DNA from 2 places in the Paraburkholderia kururiensis genome. Region 2 is predicted to be linked to the other one. Evidence: riboswitches for the same ligand, from Rfam matches in the RefSeq annotation. Region 2 holds a riboswitch; the other holds the start of a gene.

Region 1 (7,231 bases), 1.8 Mb from region 2:
AGTTCGTGAAGGTATTCCCGACCGAATACCGGCGCGCGCTGGGCGAGATCGGCGCGAAGAAGGCGAGCAAGGAAGTTCTCGCCGCATAACTTCGCAGCGTCAGCCCGACACGATCGACGAGGCGTGAGCCGTGCGCGAAAGCGCGCGCGGCCCACGCCGATCCCCCACCGAATACATGGACAGACGAGAGCCACATGGGTAAGGCAACCGGTTTTCTCGAATTCGAACGCCGCCACGAGGCGTACGAAGCACCGCTCACGCGGGTGAAGCACTACAAGGAATTTGTCGCGGCCCTCACCGACGAGGACGCGAAGGTCCAGGGCGCGCGCTGCATGGATTGCGGCATTCCGTTCTGCAACAACGGCTGCCCGGTCAACAACATCATTCCGGACTTCAACGACCTGGTGTTCCGCCAGGACTGGAAGAGCGCGATCGAAGTGCTCCATTCCACGAACAACTTCCCGGAGTTCACGGGCCGCATCTGCCCGGCGCCCTGCGAAGCGGCGTGCACGCTCGGCATCAACAACGACCCGGTCGGCATCAAGTCGATCGAGCACGCGATCATCGACAAGGCCTGGACCGAGGGCTGGGTGGCACCGCAGCCGCCGAAACACAAGACCGGCAAGAAGGTGGCCGTGGTGGGTTCGGGCCCCGCGGGTCTCGCTGCCGCACAGCAACTGGCGCGCGCGGGCCACGACGTGACCGTGTTCGAGAAGAACGACCGCATCGGCGGCCTGCTGCGCTACGGCATCCCCGACTTCAAGCTGGAGAAGTGGCTGATCGATCGCCGCATGCGTCAGATGGAAGCCGAAGGCGTGACGTTCCGCACCAACGTGTTTATCGGCAAAGACGCGCTGCCGGCCTACATCAGCAACACGGCGAAAGAAACGCTCTCGCCCGATGACCTCAAGGAACAGTTCGACGCCGTCGTGCTGGCTGGCGGTTCGGAAACGCCGCGTGATCTGCCGGTGCCGGGCCGCGAGCTTGCGGGCATTCATTTCGCGATGGAGTTCTTGCCGCAGCAGAACAAGGTCAATGCCGGCGACAAGGTGGCCGACCAGCTGCTCGCGAAGGGCAAGCACGTCGTGGTGATTGGTGGTGGCGATACGGGCTCGGACTGTGTGGGCACGTCGAACCGTCACGGCGCGAAGAGCGTGACGCAGTTCGAACTGTTGCCGCAACCGCCGGAAGAAGAAAACAAGCCGCTCGTGTGGCCGTACTGGCCGGTCAAGCTGCGCACGTCGTCGTCGCACGAGGAGGGCTGCGAGCGCGACTGGTCGGTGGCGACCAAGCGCTTCGAAGGCAAGAACGGCAAGGTCGAAAAGCTGATTGCCGCGCGCGTGGAATGGAAGGACGGCAAGATGCAGGAAGTGCCGGGCTCCGAGTTCGAGATGAAGGCCGACCTCGTGCTGCTCGCGATGGGCTTCACGCAGCCGGTGTCGCCCGTGCTCGAAGCGTTCGGCGTGGACAAGGACCCGCGCGGCAACGTGCGTGCAACGACCGAGGGCGACAAGTCGTACTACACGTCGGTGGACAAGGTGTTCACCGCAGGCGACATGCGGCGCGGGCAGTCGCTCGTCGTGTGGGCCATTCGCGAAGGCCGGCAGTGCGCGCGCTCGGTAGACGCCTACCTGATGGGCAGCTCCAGCCTGCCGCGATAAGCCTCTGCACCCACGGGCGCCGGCCTCGTGCGGGCGCCTCGCGAACAGACTGCGAGAGGAGATTCGCAGGACCAGGTGGAGACGACAGTGCCGTAACGAAAGAGCCGGGCGCCCGAAAGGGCGGCCCGGTTTTTTTGTTTGTCGTCTTCCGCTGATGGCCGTCTTTCGGCGCAAGGCTCGTACACGACGTTACGGCTAAGATCACGCTGTGTACGGACAGCCGGTCACCGACAATGCTCGATCACGACACCCGCGCCACCGAAGGATGGCAACGCTGCTTCATCGCGCTCGCGCCGGATGCGGCCACGCGGGATGCGCTGGCCGCTGTGCCCGTGCCGTCGGACGCGCGCCGCGTGCCCCATGAGCAACTGCATCTCACGGTGACGTTCATCGGCGCACTTCAGGCCGACGTGGCCGAGGCGCTCGCTGCCGCGCTGCACGCGCGCGCCGTGCCGCTCGGGCTGGCCGCGTTCGAGCGCATCGAGTGCTGGCCGGGCGTGGCGCATCCGCGATTGCTGGTGGCCACGCTGGCAATGTCCGACGACTTCGTGGCGCTCGACTGGCGCGTGCGTTCGCTGATGATCGAACTGGGCTTGCCTGTCGACACCCGAGCCTTCCGGCCGCACATCACGCTCGCGCGCTTCGCCCGCGGCACGCGAGCCGCGACGATTCCCGCCGACACCCGCCTGCCGCCGTTCGCGCGCTTCGAATCGCTGGTGCTGTATTCGAGCACGCTCGCGCGGCAAGGGGCGAGGTATCAGGCGCTGGCGAGCGTGGCGGTGGGGTGAGCGGCAGGGCCGCGCTTACGCGGCCGCCTGCTCCAGCGCACGTTCGATGATGAGCGTCTCGTCGTGGAATTGCGCCAGCGATTCGCGGTGTGCCACGCTCACGATCGCTGCATTCGGCAGCCGCTCGTTCATCACCCGATACACGTGTGCTTCGTTTTCGGTGTCGAGCGCGCTCGTCGCTTCGTCGAGGAACACGTAATCGGGCTTGTGCAGCAGCACGCGCGCCGCCGCAAGCCGCTGTTGTTCGCCGGGCGAGAGCACGCGTGTCCAGTGCGCCGATTCGTGCAGCCGGTCCACATAGTCTTCCAGCCGGCACAGGCGCAGTGCTTCGCGGCAGTCGTCGTCGCTGAAAGTGTCGCTCGTGGCGGGATAGGCGAGCGCCGCCTTCAGCGTGCCGATGGGCAGATAGCTCTGCTGCGGAATGAACATCATGCGTGCGCCCACGGGCGCGTCGATCGAGCCGCTGCCGAACGGCCAGAGGCCCGCCAGCGCGCGCAGCAGCGTGCTCTTGCCGGAGCCGGACGGACCGCGCACGAGCCAGCGCGAAGCGGGTTTGATGGCGACGTCGCGCACGTGCGCGAGTGTTTCGCCGTTGGGCAGCGCGAGCGTGAGGCCGCGTGTGACGAGCTGACTTTCGTCGACGTAATGGAGATTGATGCCGCCATGCTCGGTGGCAGGCGATACGGATTCCTTGAGATGCGGCTGGTGCATCACGCGCTTGAATTCGCGAAGACGGTTGACGGTGGCGCGCCACTCGACCAGGGTGCCGTAACTGTTGACGAACCACGACAGCGAGTCGCTCACGGAGCCGAAGGCGCCGGCAATCTGCATCAATGTGCCGAAGCTGATTGCGCCCGCGAAGTAGCGCGGTGACGCCACGACAATCGGGAAGATGTTTGCGATCTGCCCATAGAAGTTGACGACGAAGTAATACCGCTTCGTGTACTTCATCACGCGCCACCAGTTGTCGCGAATGCGGCTGAAGAGGTCCTTCGCACCGGCTTCTTCGGTGCGCATGCCGTCGTAGAAGGCGATCTGCTCCGCGTTCTCGCGCAGGCGGATCAGGCCGAAACGGAAGTCGGCTTCAACGCGCTGTTGCTGGTAGTTGATCGACACCAGCGGATGCCCGACCTTGTGCGTGAGGATCGAGCCCACGACGGCGTACCCGATCGCGGCCCACAGCATGTAACCGGGAATCTGCACCGGTGTGCCGCCCAGCATCACGGTCAGTGCGCCCGCGGTGCTCCAGAGCACGATCGAGAACCACACGAGGGTGGCGATGGTGGAGATCAGATCGAGGGTGAGCGCAAGCGTCGTGGTCGCGAACGAATCGAGGTCGACGGCGATCCGCTGGTCGGGGTTGTCGGTGAGGCGATCACGCTCGATGCGGTAGAACGTGCCTTCGCCCAGCCACTCTTGCAGATACTTCGTGGTGAGCCATTGGCGCCAGCGAAAGCCGAGCATCTGGCGCAGATAACGCGTGTACACCGCGATGATGATGAACGCGAACGCAAGGCCGGTGAAGATCAGCATCAGGTGCGGGAATTCATGCACGTTCTTGCTTTGCAGCGCGTTATAGAAGTCGCGGTTCCAGTTGTTCAGCCATGCGTTGATGCCCACGAGCATCAGGTTCATCATGATGATCGCGATCAGCAGACCCCAGGCGATCTTGCGTTCCTCGGACACCCAGTAGGGCTTGATGAGGCTCCACGCCGAGACGCGGTCGGTCTGGCTGGACGTAGGGCTGGAGGTGGGATTGGTCATGAGCTTCCTGATATCGGATTGAGATGCCGGCCCAACGGCGGGTTTGCAGATCCTGACGGGCGCGGGCGGTGAGGGCATTTCCCGCCGCGGCGACTGGGCGGATTTTGGCCGGCACCGCTTAAACACGCCTTAATCGGGTCCACGGCATTGTGCCAGAGCCCGCCCCCAGCTCCATATTCGGCGGCCCTGCCGCGCGTCCTGCGGCGCCCTGCCTCGTTTGCGGCGGCTCTGGCTTTTATGGTCTAATGGCCGCTGACGAAACAGGGGTGCTTCGCGCCGGCCGGCAGCACGCGGCGGCGAGGCTGAGAGAGACCCTTCGCACCCGATCCGGGTAATACCGGCGCGGGAAGTTTCGGGAAAGTCCCGCTGGATGCCCATGCGTCCAGTCTCCCGCCGGGCGGCGCTCCTTCATTGCATCGGAGCGTGTCCGGCCGGCCTCGCCAGCCGGTTTCGTCCTTGTGTACGTGTGCAGCCTGCCGTACGGAAAGGATACGATGACCGCTCATTCTCCAGTTCTTTGCTTTCACCGGCGCGTTCGTCGCGCTGCCGCGCGTATGGTCACGCAACGCGGGTCGTTTGGAGCGCGCTCATGAGCGCCGCTGTCCGACCGGATTTCGCCGTGGTCGGCGGCGGGCTCTGTGGCCGCCTCGTCGCGTGGCAGCTTGCCGGCGCGGGACATCGCGTGGCGCTTTACGATCGCGGCGACGCCGACGGCAGCAGCTCGGCCGCGTGGGTGGCCGCGGCCATGCTCGCGCCGCTTGCCGAGGCCGCCGTGGCTGAACTGCTCATCACCGAACTCGGCGTGGCGTCGCTGGAAAGCTGGCCGCGCATCCTGGCTCAACTGCCCGAACCCGTCTTCTTTCAGCGCAACGGCACGCTCGTCGTCTGGCATCACGCCGACCGCGCCGAAGCGCCGCTGTTCGAACGGCGCGTGCGCGCCAATGCGCCGGCGGGCCTGGTCGACGGTGGGTTCGTGTCGCTCGCGGGCACCGAGGTAGGCGACGCCGAGCCAGCGCTGGCTGGCCGGTTCGCCAAAGGATGGCTGCTGCCCAACGAAGGTCAGCTCGACAACCGCCAGGCCTTGCGTGCACTCGCGGCCGGGCTCGCCCAGCGTAAGGTCGATACGCATTGGAACAGTGCGGTCGAGGGCACGGCGTATCCCGACGCACGTGTCGTGATCGACTGCCGCGGGTTGGGCGGCAAGCCGGTCTGGCCCACGCTGCGCGGCATTCGCGGCGAGGTGGCGCGCGTGCACGCGCCGGGCATTGCGCTGACGCGCCCTGTGCGGTTGCTGCATCCGCGCTATCCGCTCTATGTCGCGCCCAAGCAGGACGACGTCTATGTGATCGGCGCAACGGAGATCGAAGGCGAAGACATGTCGCCCGTCAGCGTGCGCTCCGCGCTGGAGCTGCTGAGCGCGGCGTTTTCGGTGCATCCCGCCTTTGGGGAGGCGCGCATTCTCGAACTGAACTCGCAATGCCGGCCGACCTTGCCCGACCACCGGCCCGCGCTCGTCTGGGACGGCGCACGCACCTTGCGCGTCAACGGCCTGTATCGGCACGGCTACATGATCGCGCCGGAAGTGGCCGACTCCGCGGCACGCTTCGCGCAGACGCTGTTGACCGGCCGCATCGCAAATGCCGACGCATTTGCGCAGTGGCGCAGCGAGGCGCGCTGGTCCAGTCTTTTTCATCTCGAGCACGCCGAGGTATCGGTCTGAACGCGATCGAGTCCTCGTGAGCGAACCGACAGAACGCGAACCATGGAAATACACGTAAACCAGAAGCCGTTTTCGTTGCCCGACGGCGCAACCGTTGCCGATGCGCTGGCCGCATTCGGCGCGCGTCCGCCGTTCGCGGTCGCGTTGAACGGCGATTTCGTCGCGCGCGGCCAGCATGCGGCGCGCGCGCTCCAGCCGGGCGACCGGCTGGATGTCGTCACCCCTGTCGCGGGCGGCTGAGCGGCGCCGCACGCTCGCCGTCACCTGCAAAGGATCGTCCCATGACCCTCTCCCCATCCGCCGACGCGCTCACGCTCTACGGCGAAACCTTCGCGAGCCGGGTGCTGCTCGGCACGTCGCGTTATCCGTCGCTGCAGTCGCTGTCGCGTTCCATCGAGGCGGCGCGCCCCGGCATGGTCACCGTCGCGCTGCGCCGGCAAATGACCGAAGGCGGCGCCGAAGCCGGCTTCTTCGATCTGCTCAAACGCCATGCCGTGCCGCTTCTGCCGAACACGGCAGGCTGCCAGACCGTGGCCGAGGCCGTGACGACCGCGCACATGGCGCGCGAAGTATTCGAAACCGACTGGATCAAGCTCGAACTGATCGGCGACGACTACACGCTGCAACCGGACCCGGTCGGGTTGATCAAAGCGGCTGAGCGCCTCGTCAAGGACGGCTTCAAGGTGCTGCCGTACTGCACCGAAGATCTCGTGATCGGCCGGCGCCTGCTCGACGCGGGCTGCGAGGCGCTGATGCCGTGGGGCGCGCCCATCGGCACGGGCAAGGGCGTGATGAATCCGTACGCGATGCGCGTGCTGCGCGAACGGCTGCCCGATGTGCCGCTCATCGTCGATGCGGGGCTCGGCGTACCGTCGCACGCGTGCCAGGTGATGGAGTGGGGCTTCGACGGCGTGCTGTTGAACACGGCCGTGTCGCAGGCGACGCACCCGGAAGCGATGGCGCGCGCCTTCGCGCTCGGCGTGGACGCCGGACGCGAGGCATACCTTGCCGGGCCGATGGCCGAACGGCAGACGGCGCAGGCGAGCACGCCCGTGGTGGGCATGCCGTTCTGGCATCAGGATGGGAGTGCAGCATGACCGAAAGATTGCCCTTGCCGGCGCGCGAGCTGTTCTGGCCGCCCGCCGATGAACTGACCGAGGCCGTGGAGCGCATCCGCGCGCGTCTTGGCGACTGGCCGCCCACGCACGCGCCTTGGCGCGTCTGCCTGACCGCGCCGGACGAGCCGAACGGCGGCGACCTGATCGTCGTGTCGAATGTGTCCCACGCGGGCGAACACC
Region 2 (7,231 bases):
ATTTCCGCGCCTTGCTTGACGAACTCCACAGCCTTCACTTCCATGCCTTTCTTCAGCGCTTCGTCGTCGCTCAGCCCTTCTTTTGCGGCGTATTCGCGTACGTCCTGCGTGATCTTCATCGAGCAGAAGTGCGGGCCGCACATGGAGCAGAAGTGCGCGACCTTCGCCGAGTCCTTCGGCAGCGTCTCGTCGTGGAACTGGCGTGCCTTGTCCGGGTCGAGGCCCAGGTTGAACTGGTCTTCCCAGCGAAACTCGAAGCGCGCCTTCGACAGCGCGTTGTCTCGCACCTGCGCGCCGGGGTGCCCCTTCGCGAGATCCGCCGCGTGCGCCGCGAGCTTGTACGTGATGATGCCTTCCTTGACGTCGTTCTTGTCGGGCAGGCCGAGGTGTTCCTTCGGCGTCACGTAGCAGAGCATCGCCGTGCCGAACCAGCCGATCATCGCTGCGCCAATGCCCGACGTGATGTGGTCGTAACCCGGCGCGATGTCGGTGGTGAGCGGTCCGAGCGTGTAGAACGGCGCCTCGTCGCACCAGTCGAGCTGCAGGTCCATGTTCTCCTTGATGAGCTGCATGGGCACGTGGCCCGGGCCCTCGATCATGGTCTGCACGTCATGCTTCCACGCGATCTGCGTGAGTTCGCCGAGCGTCTTGAGTTCGGCCAGCTGTGCTTCGTCGTTGGCGTCGTAGATGGAGCCGGGACGCAGCCCGTCGCCCAGCGAGAAGCTCACGTCGTACGCCTTCATGATTTCGCAGATCTCTTCGAAGTGCTCGTACAGGAAGCTTTCGCGATGATGCGCGAGACACCACTTGGCCATGATCGAGCCGCCGCGCGACACGATGCCGGTCATGCGCTTGGCTGTCATCGGCACGTAAGGCAGGCGCACGCCGGCGTGGATCGTGAAGTAGTCCACGCCTTGCTCGGCCTGCTCGATCAGCGTGTCGCGGAAAATTTCCCACGTCAGCTCTTCAGCTTTGCCGTGCACCTTTTCGAGTGCCTGATAGATGGGCACCGTGCCGATGGGCACCGGGCTGTTGCGAATGATCCATTCGCGCGTTTCATGAATGTGCTTGCCGGTCGAGAGATCCATGACCGTGTCGCCGCCCCAGCGGATGGCCCACGTCATCTTGTCCACTTCCTCGCCGATCGACGACGTCACCGCCGAGTTGCCGATGTTCGCGTTGATCTTCACGAGAAAGTTGCGGCCGATGATCATCGGCTCCGTTTCCGGGTGATTGATGTTCGCCGGAATGATGGCGCGGCCGCGCGCCACTTCTTCGCGCACGAAGTCGGGCGTGATCTCCTTCGGCGCGTTGGCGCCGAACGCCGTGGCGCCGAACGCCGTGGCGCCGAACGCCGTGGCGCCGAACGCTTGGCCCGGATGCTGGCGGCCCATCATCGCGGCCAGCTTCTCGCCGTTCGGGCCGCTCGCGCGCAGGCTCTCCAGATATTCGGCGCGGCGCTGGTTCTCGCGGATCGCGATGTATTCCATTTCCGGCGTGACGATGCCCTGGCGCGCGTAGTGCATCTGCGTGACGTTGCGGCCCGCTTTCGCGCGGCGCGGCGTGCGATGCAGGCCGGGAAAGCGCAATTCGGCCGTGGCGGCGTCGGCGGCGCGCTCGCGACCGTAGGCGCTCGAGAGGCCCGGCAGCGCTTCGGTGTCGCCGCGTGCCTCGATCCAGCGCTGGCGCAGCGCAGGCAGACCGGCGCGAATGTCGATGCGCGCTTCGGGGTCGGTGTAGGGACCGGAGGTGTCGTAGACGTAGACGGGCGGATTCTTCTCGCCGCCGAACGCGGTCGGCGTATCGGCCTGGGTGATTTCGCGCATCGGCACGCGGATGTCGGGTTGCGAGCCGGTCACGTAGACCTTGCGCGAGTTCGGCAGCGGTTCGACGGCGGCGGCGTCCACACGCGCGTCAGCGGAAAGGAATTTTGGATTGGCGTTCATGCATCTCTCCTGATGTGGGTTCGCTACGCAGGAGACGAAATGAACGTGGACGGATTTCGCGAGAAGAGGTGGCCCGAAAGCCGATGAAACCGAGGCGAAACCCGGACGCTTCCCTGCGCTGGCATTATCCAGATCAGGTTCAAAGGGTATTTCTCACCCGCAGCAGGCATCGCCGAAGCGATGCCCGACGCAGGACCCCCGCGCAAGCAGCCGTCAAGATACACCGGGCGGTTGCCCGTTGGCAACCCGTCTTCCACCGCTCCTGCAATGGCGTGGGCATGCGTCGCCCGGCCTTCGCGGCGCGCGAAAAACTGCGCTGCGCCGCGGCAATTTCATGATGACGTGTCGTTAGCCGCTTCGGGCTGATACAGGATCTTGTCCACCTTCATCGCTTTTTGCACGCCGCCCGGCGTGGTGAAATGAATGTGTTCGCCGCGCTTTGCACCGAGCAGCGCGTGGCCCGCCGGCGAAAACACGTTGAGCCGGCCGTGCGCCACGTCGGCCTGCGGCGGGTACACGACCGTCCACGTCATGGATTCGCCCGTCTGTTCGTCGAGCAGCACGACCTGCGATCCGATCGTCACCACATTGCGCGCAATCTCATGCGCATCCACGATGGCCGCATGCTCGAGCAGTTCGTCGAGGAGCGGTTGCCGTTGATGTGCGAGCGCGGGCTCGGCCGCGAATTTCGTGAGGCGGGCCACTTCGAGCTCAGTCAGATAGCAGATCTTTTTCTTCTTCACAGCGGTTCTCCTGTTCGATCCAGAAAAGAAAGCTTGCGGATGCGAGTGGCCCGGAGCCCGATCGGCCGGCTCCATAAGCTTGAGGGAGGGCTGGTTCAGATCGGGCGCCGGGCGGGGGAGAGCGGCGCGGCGGCAAGACCGGCAAGGCGCGCTCGCGCGAACGTACGGCGAACACGCGTGCCCGCCATACCCGTTCGGTAATGGCGATGCATGAGGCGCGATGTTCGGGTACGGGGCGCGGGCATGGGAGGAGCGGACGTTAGCGCAGGCGCGTATCGCGCGAGGCATTGAGCAGACGGAACGAATTCATCATAGCACCGCGCCCGTATGCCGGCTGGTGAGCGCGTCGGCGGTCGTCTTTGCATCGGGGCAAATTTTTTTTGCGGACGCTGTCATAAGTGGCCCGCACCGCCGACCAACGTGCAGTTTCCTCAATTGGAGCGGGCCATGCAGAGTAGAGACGGATGGATGAGCACGAGGCGCGTAGGGGCGTTCGTGCTCGCGTGGGCGGTGAGCGGCGTGGCGCAGGCGGCATCGCTCTGCTCGGCGCGCAGCCCGGCGCATCGCGTTGCACTGGTCGAGCTCTATAGCAGCGAGGGTTGCAGCAGCTGCCCACCCGCGGACCGCTGGCTGAGCCAGTGGAAAGACGGCGGCGCGGCGAGCGGGATCGTACCGCTCGCTTTACACGTCGATTACTGGAACAGTCTCGGCTGGACCGATCGTTTTTCGCAGCACGGCTTCACGGAGCGGCAACAAAGCCTCACCGAGCGCGCTGGGGGCCATCTCGTCTATACGCCCGAAGTGTTCGTTTCGGGGCGTGAACTGCGTAGCTGGTCGCAAGACACGAGTTTCGATGCACGTATCGCGCAGGTGCGCTCGCAGCCTGCCGAGGCCGACGTCACGATCACGCTCGAACCGAAAAATATCGATTCGGCATCCTCAGCAATGAATTCGGCGGCATTGACGCAACCGATGCGCGCCATGCTCGATGCGCGATTCACGGCCCACGGCGCAGGCGAGCATGGTCCGTTGGAAGCCTACGTTGCGGTCTACGAAAACGCGCTCACGACGCAGGTGCGTGCCGGCGAAAACAGTGGCGCGACCTTGCATCACGATCGTGTGGTGCGCGAGTGGATCGGCCCCGTCGCACTCGATGCCGGACACGCGCAAATCAGGCGCGAGATCGACTTGCCGACCGATGCCCGCAACGCACCTCGAGCCTCGCGCGGATCGTTCGGTGTAGTCGCTTTCGTCGAGGACGCAACGAGCGGCGACGTCCTCCAGGCAGCCGACCTACCTGCCTGCCACTGACTGGATTTTTCAAGGAGACCGATATGGCCACACCCAACACGAGCGCCCGCGAGTTGCATCGCGACGCGCCTGCCGGGAAAGGCGCGCATCCGCCCGGCGTCATTCATCCGCTGTGGCTGCGCCTCACGCACTGGCTCAACGCGCTCACCGCGCTGGTGATGATGTTTTCCGGCTGGCGCATCTATAACGCGTCGCCGGTATTCGCGAGCTTCAGTTTCCCGAATGCCGTCACGTTAGGCGGCTGGCTGGGTGGTGCGCTGCTGTGGCACTTCGCGGCGATGTGGCTGCTCGTTTTCAACGGACTCGCTTATCTCGCATTGAATCTCGCCACGGGGCGGTTCGCGCGCAAGTACCTGCCGCTCACGCCGCGCGCCATTCTGCGCGATCTTGCGGGCGCGCTTACCGGCAAGCTGTCGCATGCCGACCTGCGCCACTACAACGCCGTACAGAGGGCCGCGTATGTGTTCGTCATCGTCGATCTGATCGTGCTCGTGCTGTCCGGGCTCGCCGTCTGGAAGTCGGTGCAGTTTCCGCTCCTGCGCGACGTGATGGGCGGCTACGACAACGCACGCGTCGTGCATTTCGTCGCAATGTCGTTAATGGCTGCATTCGTCGCCGTGCATCTCGTGATGGTGGCAATCGTTCCGCGCTCGCTTGTCGCGATGTTGCGCGGGCGTTAAGGAGAAGCGTCATGAGCATGGAAAACAGGAAGACGGTCGCGAAACTCGACCGCGAGTCGATTCTCATCGACGCGCGTCGCGAACTCGCCATGCCGGCGCGCCGCGCGTTCGGCAAGCAGTTGATGAGCCTGGGCAGTCTCGTGATGCTGACCGGCTGCAACGTGACGGACGAAGACTCGGTGAATCACTTCTTGCGTGCAGTTTCGCGTTTGAACGATCGCGCCCAGGCCGCGATCTTCGACCCCTACCGCCTTGCGCCTACTTACACCGAAGCGCAGATCACGCGGCCGTTTCCGTTCAATGCCTACTACGGCATCGACGAAGTACCCCACGTCGACGCGTCTGCCTACCGTCTCACGGTAAGCGGTCTCGTTACCGGCAAGCGTGTGTGGACACTGCCGGAACTCTACGCGCTGCCGCACGCCGAGCAGATTACGCGGCACATCTGCGTGGAGGGCTGGAGCGCAGTCGGACGCTGGGGCGGCACACCGTTTCGCGAGTTTCTGCGGCGCGCAGGCGCGGACACGACGGCGAAGTACGTCGGCTTCAAATGTGCCGACGACTACTACGAAAGCATCGATATGCCGACGGCGCTGCATCCGCAGACGCTGCTCACGTTCGAGTACGACGGCGAGCGCCTGCCGGCGAAGTATGGATTCCCGATGAAATTGAGAATGCCCACCAAGCTCGGCTACAAGAACCCGAAGCACATCGTGGAAATCTTCGTTACTAACACGTTCCCTGGCGGCTACTGGGTCGATCAGGGCTACAACTGGTTCGGAGGCTCCTGACGCGCGCGGGCGGCGACGCGCAGGCGATCGAAGCCGCCCCGGACGGCAGGTGCTTCAGAAAGCCCGGCTGCGCATGGTGCGTAGCCGGATACACACACCTCATCACAACCCATGGAGTGATCAACATGAAAACGCTGAAGAAGATGACGATGGCAGTCCTGACGATTTCGCTGATGACCGCCGGCGGTGCCGCATTCGCGCAGGAAGCAAGCGGCGCGATGGCCCATGACGCCATGTCCCACGACGCCATGTCTCATGACGCGATGTCGAAGGACAACATGAAGCACGACAAGATGGCAAAGAGCGACAAGATGAAGAAGGGCGACGCGATGAAGCACGAAGCGTCGGGCGCCATGAGCAACTAAAGAAGAGGAGGTCAGCGCGACCGACTCGTTGTTTCGGGGCGCGCTGTCATGCAGGAGCCGGGGTTTACCCGGCTTTTTTATTTTGATCGAAAGAAGTGGTAAGGCATTGCCGAACCGGCAATGAAATGATGCGCCTTGGAGGCGGCTTTTTACATGGTTAAGGTATTTGAACGAGATGTAAATGGAATATTTGTATTTTGTAATTAATAAGAAAGGCGGCGGTAATGTATTCCGCTGGAGCCGCGTCAAATAAGGCTGTAGCGGCGGCGTTCATGCACGCCACATTAATTGTGACAATGGGGCGTTTGGCCTTTCGAGGGATTATTCTAAAAAGTGTATGTTGTCATCAAAAAAAGTTTGACCGCCCATTTTGAAGTGACTATCTTTGCACCCCATCCAGTCCGGCGCGCAACTTTCGGTAAGGCTCTGGAACATGGCGTGCGCTCCCGCAATCATTGTCGGCCGCCATCGCTTCGCTATCGTGCGTCGGGCTCCATTGCAGTCGATTAGTACCACTATGTAGTACGGCAGGTGCGGTGGTTACGGAAAAGTGCAGTTCACGCAGGGAGGTGTGAAGGTGGTCTCGAAAGTCGAAGGGCAGTTTCCTGCCGCGGCGGGTCGGCTGGCAGGACAGGGGCGTCCGCGCCAGTTCGGTCGCAAGCAGCAAAGTCCCGCGCGCCGTTTCGGCGGTATCGCTGCCGTCATCCTTCTGCACGTCGTACTTGTCTATGCGCTTCTCAACGGCCTTGCGACCAAGGTCGTTCACGTCATCCAGCATCCCATCGAAACGAAGATCATCGAGCCGGTGAAGCCGCCGCCTCCGCCGCCGCTGCCCGTGGTGCAGCTGCCGCCGCCGAAGTTCGCGCCGCCTCCGCCGCCGTTCGTGCCGCCGCCCGAGGTGCAGGTGCAGGCGCCGCCGCAGCCCACCATCACGCATCAGGCCACGCCCGTGCAATCTGCGCCGGCCGTTGCGCCGCCGGCACCGCCTGCGCCTGTGGCCCCGGCCAAGCCCGTGAGCCACGAGATCGGCGTGGTGTGTCCGAACTCGGATCAGGTGCGTGCTTCGATGACGTACCCGAAGGAGGCGCAGGAAAACAACATCACGGGCGACGTCCTGATCGAATTCGTCGTGGACCCCGAAGGGCACATCACGAACGAGCGTGTCGCGCAGTCGGCGGATCCGGTTCTCGATCGCGCTGCGTTCAACACGGTGAGGCGCTTCAACTGCATTTCTCAAGGCCAGGCTGTCCGTGTACAGGTTCCGTTCTCGTTCAACTTGAACTGAACACGCCGCACGTGCGGTACCGGTAGCGATTGATTAACGAGTCAGGTTGTACAGGTTCAACGGACAAGTGGAGTGGATATGAACAAGCGTACTCTCGCCGCTCTTGCGGC

Evidence for each region. A riboswitch is a leader RNA that binds a small molecule or an ion and turns the genes downstream of it on or off. The one in region 2 is predicted to bind thiamine pyrophosphate.
Region 1: linked by a shared signal. The riboswitch ahead of U0042_RS17565 (FAD-dependent oxidoreductase) and the one ahead of thiC (phosphomethylpyrimidine synthase ThiC) in region 2 are both predicted to bind thiamine pyrophosphate.

The regions. Positions count from the first base shown of each region.
Region 1 covers NZ_CP139965.1:3,921,980-3,929,210, reverse strand. Annotated here, with positions in the region: gene U0042_RS17585 (glutamate synthase-related protein) at 1-89, shown strand, start outside; gene U0042_RS17580 (glutamate synthase subunit beta) at 195-1,661, shown strand; gene thpR (RNA 2',3'-cyclic phosphodiesterase) at 1,895-2,449, shown strand; gene U0042_RS17570 (ABC transporter ATP-binding protein/permease) at 2,465-4,213, opposite strand; TPP riboswitch at 4,466-4,579, shown strand; gene U0042_RS17565 (FAD-dependent oxidoreductase) at 4,803-5,933, shown strand; gene thiS (sulfur carrier protein ThiS) at 5,976-6,173, shown strand; gene U0042_RS17555 (thiazole synthase) at 6,215-7,030, shown strand; gene thiE (thiamine phosphate synthase) at 7,027-7,231, shown strand, end outside.
Region 2 covers NZ_CP139965.1:5,690,568-5,697,798, forward strand. Annotated here, with positions in the region: gene thiC (phosphomethylpyrimidine synthase ThiC) at 1-1,946, opposite strand, end outside; TPP riboswitch at 2,039-2,156, opposite strand; gene U0042_RS25570 (GreA/GreB family elongation factor) at 2,279-2,689, opposite strand; gene U0042_RS25575 (DUF1223 domain-containing protein) at 3,137-4,000, shown strand; gene U0042_RS25580 (cytochrome b/b6 domain-containing protein) at 4,024-4,680, shown strand; gene U0042_RS25585 (molybdopterin-dependent oxidoreductase) at 4,692-5,471, shown strand; gene U0042_RS25590 (pentapeptide MXKDX repeat protein) at 5,615-5,836, shown strand; gene U0042_RS25595 (energy transducer TonB) at 6,414-7,121, shown strand; gene U0042_RS25600 (MotA/TolQ/ExbB proton channel family protein) at 7,200-7,231, shown strand, end outside.